One region of the Pseudarthrobacter sp. R1 genome, then DNA from elsewhere that is predicted to be linked to it. Evidence: riboswitches for the same ligand, from Rfam matches in the RefSeq annotation. Region 1 holds a riboswitch; the other holds the start of a gene.

What was found. Region 1 has a riboswitch for glycine ahead of gcvP (aminomethyl-transferring glycine dehydrogenase). Riboswitches for the same ligand answer to the same signal wherever they lie in the genome.
Region 2: it holds a riboswitch for glycine, as region 1 does, so the genes downstream of both, gcvP (aminomethyl-transferring glycine dehydrogenase) here and gcvP (aminomethyl-transferring glycine dehydrogenase) in region 1, are expected to answer to the same signal.

The regions. Positions count from the first base shown of each region.
Region 1 is NZ_JAMKFI010000001.1:21,574-26,040, forward strand. It holds gene M8J71_RS00105 (MFS transporter) at 1-873, opposite strand, end outside; gene M8J71_RS00110 (TetR/AcrR family transcriptional regulator) at 940-1,479, shown strand; glycine riboswitch at 1,570-1,668, shown strand; gene gcvP (aminomethyl-transferring glycine dehydrogenase) at 1,849-4,467, shown strand, end outside.
Region 2 is NZ_JAMKFI010000006.1:24,565-29,031, reverse strand. It holds gene M8J71_RS06220 (DUF427 domain-containing protein) at 1-90, opposite strand, end outside; gene M8J71_RS06215 (VOC family protein) at 229-588, opposite strand; gene M8J71_RS06210 (hypothetical protein) at 668-979, shown strand; glycine riboswitch at 1,115-1,212, shown strand; glycine riboswitch at 1,214-1,321, shown strand; gene gcvP (aminomethyl-transferring glycine dehydrogenase) at 1,374-4,226, shown strand; gene gcvT (glycine cleavage system aminomethyltransferase GcvT) at 4,237-4,467, shown strand, end outside.

The DNA.
Region 1 (4,467 bases):
GTTTGCCGTGATGGCCATGCTGAACACCCGGTTGCGGAACAGGGACATGTCCAGCAGCGGGCTCTTCAGCCGCTGTTGCCGCCGGACAAAAGTGGCACCCATTGCGAGGCCGAAGGCCAGGCTGCCCAGTGCCAGCGGTCCGGCACCCTCGGTGGCGAATTCCTTGATGCCGTAGACCACCGGAACCATGGTGAGCAGCGAGAGCAGGATGCTCGGCGCATCCACCCGGCCAGGTGTTGGGTCCTTGGACTCCGGAATGAATGCGGGTCCGAAGGCCAGCAGGGGCAGCATGATGGGCACGGCCACCAGGAGTACTGCTCCCCACCAGAACTGCTCAACGAGCCACCCGCCAAAAATCGGGCCCAGGGCGGCGCCGCCGGAAAAGCCTGCAGCCCAAATGGCAATCGCCAGCCGCCGGCGGTTGGGATCCACAAATATGTTGCGGATCAGGGACAGTGTGGAGGGCATCAGCATGGCGCCGAAGAAACCCAGGGCCGCGCGTCCGGCGATCAGCCAGCCGGCGCTGGGAGCGAAGGCTGTTACTGCCGATACGGCTGCAAAGCCAATGCTGCCAATGATCAGGAGCCGCCGGCGTCCAATCCGGTCGCCCAGGCTCCCCATAGCCACGAGCAATCCAGCCAGCACCAACGGATAGGCATCCACAATCCACAGCAGCTCCACTCCCGAGGTGCCCAGCGCTCCCGCGATCGCAGGCAGCGCGAAGGTCAGGGCGGTGTTGTCCACGGCCACGAGCAGGACCGGGAACATCAGCAGTGCGAGCGCAAGCCAGTCGCGCCACGTGCCCCTTGCGGGGTCCGGGGTGTCCAGGGCAGTGCGGGTGAGGGCTTGCTGGGAGGCGGAGGACGGTGTCATGAGGTAACTATACCGTCCAGACGGTATAGTTAAGAAATCCTCTATCCGCGATGCATGATGGGAAGCATGCCCCGAAAACCCGTAGCGCGAGATGCAGTCCTCGATGCCTTTGAAGAACTCCTGATCGACGTGGGGGAGAGGGCCGCCACGCTGGATGCGGTGGCAAAACGGGCCGGCGTCTCCAAGGGTGGCCTGCTGTACCACTTCCCCAACAAGGAAGCGCTGATCACTGCCACTTTGGAGCGGTTGGACCGCTTGGCAGGAGAAGACCTCGCCGCCATGGCGGCTGCACCGGAGGGGGCCGCGGCCTACTTCATCCGGTCATCCCTCTGGTCCGATACCCCGATGGACCGTTCTTTTGTCGCCGTGACGCGACTCGCCGAGGTGGCCCACGAGGATGCCCGCCGCCGCTTCGCAGTCATCCAGCAGCAATGGCTGGACCTGATCGGCAAGGACGTGGGCTCTGCGATGGCAAAGGCCGTCCTGTACATGGGGGATGGGTTGTACTTCAACGCCATGTGGGAAAGCGGGCCGTCCGGAAACGCCGGCGACAGGCAGGCTCAGGTCGACGAACTCCTGGCCGCCGTCGAGAGGCTCAGAGGCTAGCCGGTATTTGCTCCTGAGCCTGCGGCGTAGGAGAATTAGTGCATGTGTGGGCCGTCACCGGCCACCAGGAAAACCCAAATGAATAGCCTTTGATCTGCGGCGGGAGAGTTCTGCCAGAAGGTACAAGCAGGCGCCGTAGGAGCAATACCTCCCCAGGAATCTCACAGGCCCATGTACCGCCGCGGCGAGGCAACTCTGGAAAGTAGCAGGCTGTCCGCCTGGCATCCGGTTCGCCGGATACCTGGACTGTTGTGCTCACCGACGGTGCAAGCGGGGCCAGCGGATGCCGGCAACGCGGAAACTCTCAGGTCCAATACAGAGCGGGGAGGAACCCGATTCGATGCGGCGTACCCTGATGCCGCCTTAGCTATGGAGTTCCCCGTGACTGTATCTCCGGCCCCCGCCTCTCCGGCTGTTGCCGCCCCGGCTGCTGCCACCTTCGTTGACCGGCACATCGGCGCACGCCGGCAGGCCGACGTCGACACCATGCTCAAGGCCGTGGGGTACGACACCGTGGACGCGCTGGTGGATACCGCCGTCCCCAAGGACATCCGCCAGGACTCCGCGCTGGAGCTGGCGGGCGCACTGAGCGAGGTGGAGGCGCTCGCCGAACTGCGCAGCCTGGCGGCCAAGAACAAGACCGCCGTGCAGATGATTGGCCAGGGCTACTACGACACCGTCACGCCGCCGGTGATCCGCCGCAATATCCTCGAGGGCCCGGCCTGGTACACCGCGTACACGCCGTACCAGCCGGAGATTTCCCAGGGCCGCCTGGAAGCGCTGCTGAACTTCCAGACCATGGTCCAGGACCTGGTGGGCCTGCCCATCGCCAACGCCTCCCTGCTGGATGAAGCCACGGCCGTGGCCGAGGCCGTGCTGATGATGCGCCGCGCGAATAAAAACAAAGAGGTGCGCGACGGCAAGACGGTGCTGGACGCCGACTGCCTGCCGCAGACCATCGCCATCGTGAAGGGCCGCGCCGAGGCACTCGGCTTCGAGGTTGAGGTGGCGGACCTCTCCACGGGATTGCCCGACGGCGCCATCAACGGCGTGGTCCTGCAGCAACCCGGGGCTTCCGGCCGGGTGTTTGACCACAGCGCCGTGATCGCCGATGCCAAGGAGCGCGGCGCCCTGGTAACCGTTGCGGCCGATCTGCTCGCGTTGACCCTCATTACGCCTCCCGGTGAGCAGGGCGCGGACATCGCCGTCGGCTCGGCACAGCGCTTCGGTGTCCCGCTGTTCTACGGCGGCCCGCACGCCGCCTACATGGCAGTCCAAAAGGGCCTTGAACGTTCAATGCCCGGCCGGCTGGTGGGCGTCTCGAAGGACTCCGCGGGAACTCCTGCCTACCGGCTGGCCCTGCAGACGCGCGAGCAGCACATCCGCCGCGAAAAGGCCACGTCGAACATCTGCACGGCGCAGGCCCTGCTGGCGATCGTCGCATCGATGTACGCCGTCTACCACGGACCCGAGGGGCTGAAGGCCATTGCGCACTCCGCCCACGGCCACGCGAGGGTCCTTGCCGCTTCGCTCAAGGCCGCCGGCCTTGAGGTACTGCACACCAGCTTCTTCGACACCGTCACGGTCTCCGTGCCCGGCAAGGCGGCGGGCATCATCGCCGCAGCAGAGGCCAGGGGAATCAACCTGCGCAGCATCGACGCGGATACCGTGGGCGTCTCCACCGATGAAACGACAACACCGGACATTGTCGACGGCGTCCTGGCCGCCTTTGGTGCCGGGCTGGCTGAGGTGGGGGACGGGTTCGGCCTGGATGCCGCCGTCGAGCGCTCCTCCGACTTCCTGCAGCACCCGGTGTTCAACACCTACCGTTCAGAGACCCAACTGCTGCGCTACATCCGCAAGCTCAGCGACCGGGACCTGGCGCTGGACCGCACCATGATCCCGTTGGGTTCCTGCACCATGAAGCTGAACGCCACGGCCGAGATGGAAGCCATCTCCTGGCCCGAGTTCGCCTCGATCCACCCCTTTGCTCCGGACTCCCAGACCGAAGGCTGGCGCGAACTGATCGGGGACCTGGAAGCGCAGCTCACCGAGATCACCGGGTACGACCAGGTGTCCATCCAGCCCAACGCCGGTTCCCAGGGCGAGCTCGCCGGCCTGCTGGCGATTCGCGGATACCACCACTCGCGCGGGGACCAGCAGCGCAATGTCTGCCTGATCCCGGCGTCGGCGCACGGCACCAACGCCGCTTCCGCCGTCCTCGCGGGCATGAAGGTTGTAGTGGTGGCTACCGCCGCTGACGGCACCATCGACCACGCCGACCTGTACGCCAAGATCGAGGCCAACAAGGACGCGCTGTCCTGCATCATGATCACCTACCCGTCAACGCACGGCGTGTATGACGCCGACGTGCGCGAAGTCTGCGACGCCATCCACGCCGCCGGCGGCCAGGTCTACATCGACGGCGCCAACCTCAACGCCCTCGTCGGGTTGGCCCAGCCGGGCCAGTTCGGCGGCGACGTCTCGCACCTGAACCTGCACAAGACGTTCTGCATCCCGCACGGCGGCGGAGGGCCCGGCGTCGGCCCTGTTGCTGCCAAGGCGCACCTGGCGCCCTTTATGCCCGGCAATGCGGCCACCTGGACCGAAGGCAACGATGTCCCCATCTCCGCCTCAAAGTACGGTTCCGCCGGCGTGCTCCCCATCTCCTGGGCGTACGTGAAGCTCATGGGCGGGCAGGGCCTCACCGAGGCCACCAAGTCCGCCTTGCTCGCTGCGAACTACATCGCGGCCCGCCTGAACGACTTCTTCCCGGTCCTGTACACCGGAGAAGGCGGGCTGGTAGCGCACGAGTGCATCCTGGACCTGCGCGAGCTCACGGCCAAGACCGGAGTCACCGCCGAGGATGTGGCCAAGCGCCTCATCGACTACGGCTTCCACGCCCCCACCCTGGCGTTCCCCGTTGCGGGCACCCTGATGGTGGAACCCACGGAATCCGAGGACCTTGGCGAGATCGACCGCTTCATT
Region 2 (4,467 bases), on a different contig from region 1:
TGCGTCACGCGGGAAGTAATGGTTGCCCTCCACCACCACGGTGTCCGTGGATTCGGCGATGACTTTTCCGTTCCAGATAGCCCTGACCATGTGGTTCCATTCTGTTGGGTGCCGCCGCATGGGAATGCCGCTCGTAGGTATGCCAACGCGATGGCGTGCGCGCTTGTTCCCGGAGGGCGGGTTCCAGCGCCGGAACGTGAATCACCGGCACAAAGTTCGACGGCGGTGCTACCGCGGGCTTTGGTCGATAACGCAGAAGCGGTTCCCGTCAGGGTCGGCGAGCACCACGAAGTCGGAGTCCTCCGGATACCTGTCCCAGTCGACGCTCCGGGCACCGAGCGAGATCAGCCGCTCCACCTCTGCTGCCTGGTCGTCCGCATACAAATCCAGGTGGATGCGAGGGTGGTCCTGCACGGGCGTCTCGCTCAGCATAAGTGCCAGCTGCGCTCCCGGTCCCGACGCTGGCACGAGGATTATCCAGGTCTCATCCCCGGGCTCCCGGGGGACGTAGCCGAGGGCGGCATGCCAAAAAGCTGTGGCGCGGGCGACGTCATTGACGCCAAGGACGGTGCTGCCGATGGTCAACATCCGCCCAGCCTAGCTACAGCGGCCGTCGTCTGTCCGGTGCGGCGGGGTAACTATCAACAGCACCACTAGACTCGCCTGCATGGGGGAAAACAACACACCTGACGCACACAAAACGCCGAGACTTGCCCGCTTCCGTGGAGCTGTCCTGCCGGTAGCGGCCCTCGCCGTGGTGCTGGTGGGGTGCTTCGTCGCGTGGAGCAACAGCCAAAATGCCAGCTTTGGCTGGTTCGCCTACGCGCCGCTGAGCAACGAGCCCTTCAGCGGAAGCGGCTTGGCGTTCGTTACGCCAGGGACGCAGGCCGGCCTGGCAATCGCCGTCGTCGGTTTGCTCGTCCTGGCATTCTGGGCCGGGTACCGGATCGGCACCAAAGCCAGCCCCAGGACCCCCTGACCCGCGCTTCGGTGAGAGGGCGACGGCGGCACCTCCCGCCGTCGTAAGCCCACCTGAAAATGCAACCCCGTTTTGCATCCAGCCCCGCAACCAGGTATGGTGTGAGCCGTGTCACCCACCAGTGGCACGTGCTTATGATCTGCGGCGGGAGAGTCCTGCCGGTACGTTCTGCAGGCGCCGTAGGAGCAAATCCTCCCCAGGAATCTCTCAGGCCCACGTACCGCCGCGGCAAGGCAACTCTGGAAAGCAGTCCGGGAAACCGGGCTCACCGACGGTGCAAGTGGCGCTCTGCTGAACAGCAAAGCAACGCAAAACTCTCAGGTCCAATACAGAGCGGGGAGGAACCCGAATCAACGTGGTGCTTCGGCACCACCTGAATTATGGAGTTCCTCTCATGACGGTTCAATCGTCCCCAACCACCTTCGCAGATCGCCATATCGGCGCGCGCCGCCAGTCCGACATCGACACGATGCTCAAGGCCGTCGGCTACGACAGCCTCGATGGCCTCGTCGACAGCGCGGTCCCCGATTCCATCCGCCAGGACAAGCCCCTCACCCTTGAGAGCGCACTGAGCGAAGTCCAGGTCCTCGCCGAACTCCGCAAGCTTGCCGGCAAAAACAAGACGGCCGTGCAGATGATCGGCCAGGGCTACTACGACACCGTGACCCCGCCGGTGATCCGCCGCAACATCCTCGAAGCCCCCGCCTGGTACACCGCGTACACCCCGTACCAGCCGGAAATCTCCCAAGGCCGGCTCGAAGCACTGCTGAACTTCCAGACCATGGTCCAGGACCTCACCGCGCTCCCGGTGGCCAACGCCTCCCTACTGGACGAGGCCACCGCCGTCGCCGAAGCCGTGCTGCTGATGCGCCGCGCAAACAAGTCCAAGACGGTCAAGGACGGCAAGACCGTCCTGGACGCCGACCTCCTCCCGCAGACCATCGCCATCGTGCTGGGCCGCGCCGAAGCCCTCGGCTTCGAGGTGGAGATCGCCGACCTCACCAACGGACTGCCCGACGGCGACATCAACGGCGTCGTTCTCCAGCAGCCCGGCGTCTCCGGCCGGGTGTGGGACCAGTCCGCCGTCATCGCCGAGGCCAAGGACCGCGGGGCCCTGGTCACCGTCGCCGCCGACCTCCTGGCCCTCACCCTCATCACCCCGCCGGGCGAGCAGGGCGCGGACATTGCCGTCGGCTCCACCCAGCGCTTTGGCGTGCCGTTGTTCTTTGGGGGACCGCACGCCGCCTACATGGCCGTCCGTCAGGGCATGGAGCGCACCCTCCCCGGCCGGATCGTGGGCGTTTCCAAGGACAACGCCGGTGTCCCCGCCTACCGCCTGGCCCTGCAGACCCGCGAGCAGCACATCCGCCGCGAGAAGGCCACCTCCAACATCTGCACCGCGCAGGCGCTGCTCGCCATCGTCTCGTCCTTCTACGCCGTTTACCACGGCCCCGACGGCCTGAAGGCAATCGCCGAAACCGTCCACACCAACGCCCGCGCCCTGGCCGCCACGCTGAAGACCGCCGGCCGCGAACTGGTGTCCGACACGTTCCTCGACACCCTCACCGTCCGCGTGCCCGGCAAGGCCGCCAAAGTGATCACCGCCGCCGAAGCACACGGCATCAACCTGCGCCTCATCGATGCGGACACAGTTGGCGTGTCAGTCGATGAAACCACGACGCCGGAGGTCCTCTCCGCGGTTGTCGTCGCCTTTGGCGCCGGTCCCGTTGTGGAAGCTGCCGGGTTTGAGCTGCCCGCGTCGGTGCTGCGCACCTCCACCTACCTGCAGCACCCGGTGTTCAACACCCACCGCTCTGAGACCCAGCTGCTGCGCTACATCCGCCGCCTCTCCGACCGGGACCTGGCGCTGGACCGCACCATGATCCCGTTGGGTTCGTGCACCATGAAGCTGAACGCCACGGCCGAGATGGAGGCCATTTCCTGGCCGGAGTTCGCCTCGATCCACCCGTTCGCTCCGGACTCGCAGACAGCCGGTTGGCGCGAACTCATTGCCGGCCTGGAAGCTGATCTCGCAGAGATCACGGGCTACGACCAGGTGTCCATCCAGCCCAACGCCGGTTCCCAGGGCGAGCTGGCCGGCCTGCTGGCGATCCGCGGCTACCACCACTCGCGCGGGGACCAGCAGCGCAACGTCTGCCTCATTCCCGCTTCGGCGCACGGCACCAACGCCGCCTCCGCGGTCCTCGCGGGGATGAAGGTTGTCGTGGTGGCCACCGCCGCTGACGGCACCATCGACCACGCCGACCTCGCAGCTAAGATCGAGGCCCACAAGGACGTCCTCTCGGCCATCATGATCACCTACCCGTCAACGCACGGCGTGTATGACTCAGATGTGCGCGAGGTGTGTGATGCCATCCACGCGGCAGGCGGCCAGGTGTACGTTGACGGCGCGAACCTCAATGCTTTGGTGGGCTTGGCCCAGCCGGGCAAGTTCGGCGGCGACGTTTCGCACCTGAACCTGCACAAGACGTTCTGCATCCCGCACGGCGGCGGCGGACCCGGCGTCGGACCTGTTGCTGCCAAGGCGCACCTGGCACCGTTTATGCCGGGCGACGCCAACAAAGCTGCGCATGAGGACGGGCACGGGGTTGCGATTTCAGCGTCCCGCTTCGGTTCGGCCGGTGTGCTGCCGATCTCGTGGGCGTACGTGAAGCTGATGGGCGGGCACGGCCTCACCGAGGCCACCAAGTCCGCCCTGCTCGCTGCGAATTACGTTGCCGCGCGGCTCGACGAGCACTTCCCGGTTCTTTACACGGGTGAGAGCGGCCTGGTGGCGCACGAGTGCATCCTGGACCTGCGCGACCTGACGGCCAGGACCGGCGTCACGGCCGAGGACGTTGCCAAGCGCCTCATCGACTTCGGCTTCCACGCACCCACGCTGTCGTTCCCGGTGGCCGGCACGCTGATGGTGGAGCCCACGGAGTCCGAGGACCTTGCAGAGATCGACCGCTTCATTGAGGCCATGATCGCCATCCGTGCCGAAATCGACCAGGTGGCCAACGGCGACTTCCCGGTGGAGAAGTCCCCCCTGCGCAACGCACCCCACACGGCAGCCGCCGTCGTCACCTCTGAATGGAACCGTTCCTACCCGCGTGAGCAGGCAGCCTTCCCGGTGGCCTCGCTTCGGCAGGACAAGTACTTCCCGCCCGTGGGCCGCATTGACGGCGCGGCAGGTGACCGCAACCTGGTCTGCTCCTGCCCGCCGCTTTCCGAATTTGAGAACTAAGGATTCTGTGATGACCGAGAACTACACCGCGCTCTACGAGCAGCACAAGATTGCCGGCGCTTCCTTCACGGACTTCGGCGGCTGGCAGATGCCCCTGAAGTACAACTCCGAACTGGCAGAGCACCACGCCGTGCGCAACGCCGCCGGCCTGTTCGACCTCTCCCACATGGGCGAAGTCTGGGTCACCGGTCCGGACGCCGGGGCGTTCCTCGACTACGCCCTGGCCGGCAAGCTGTCCGCG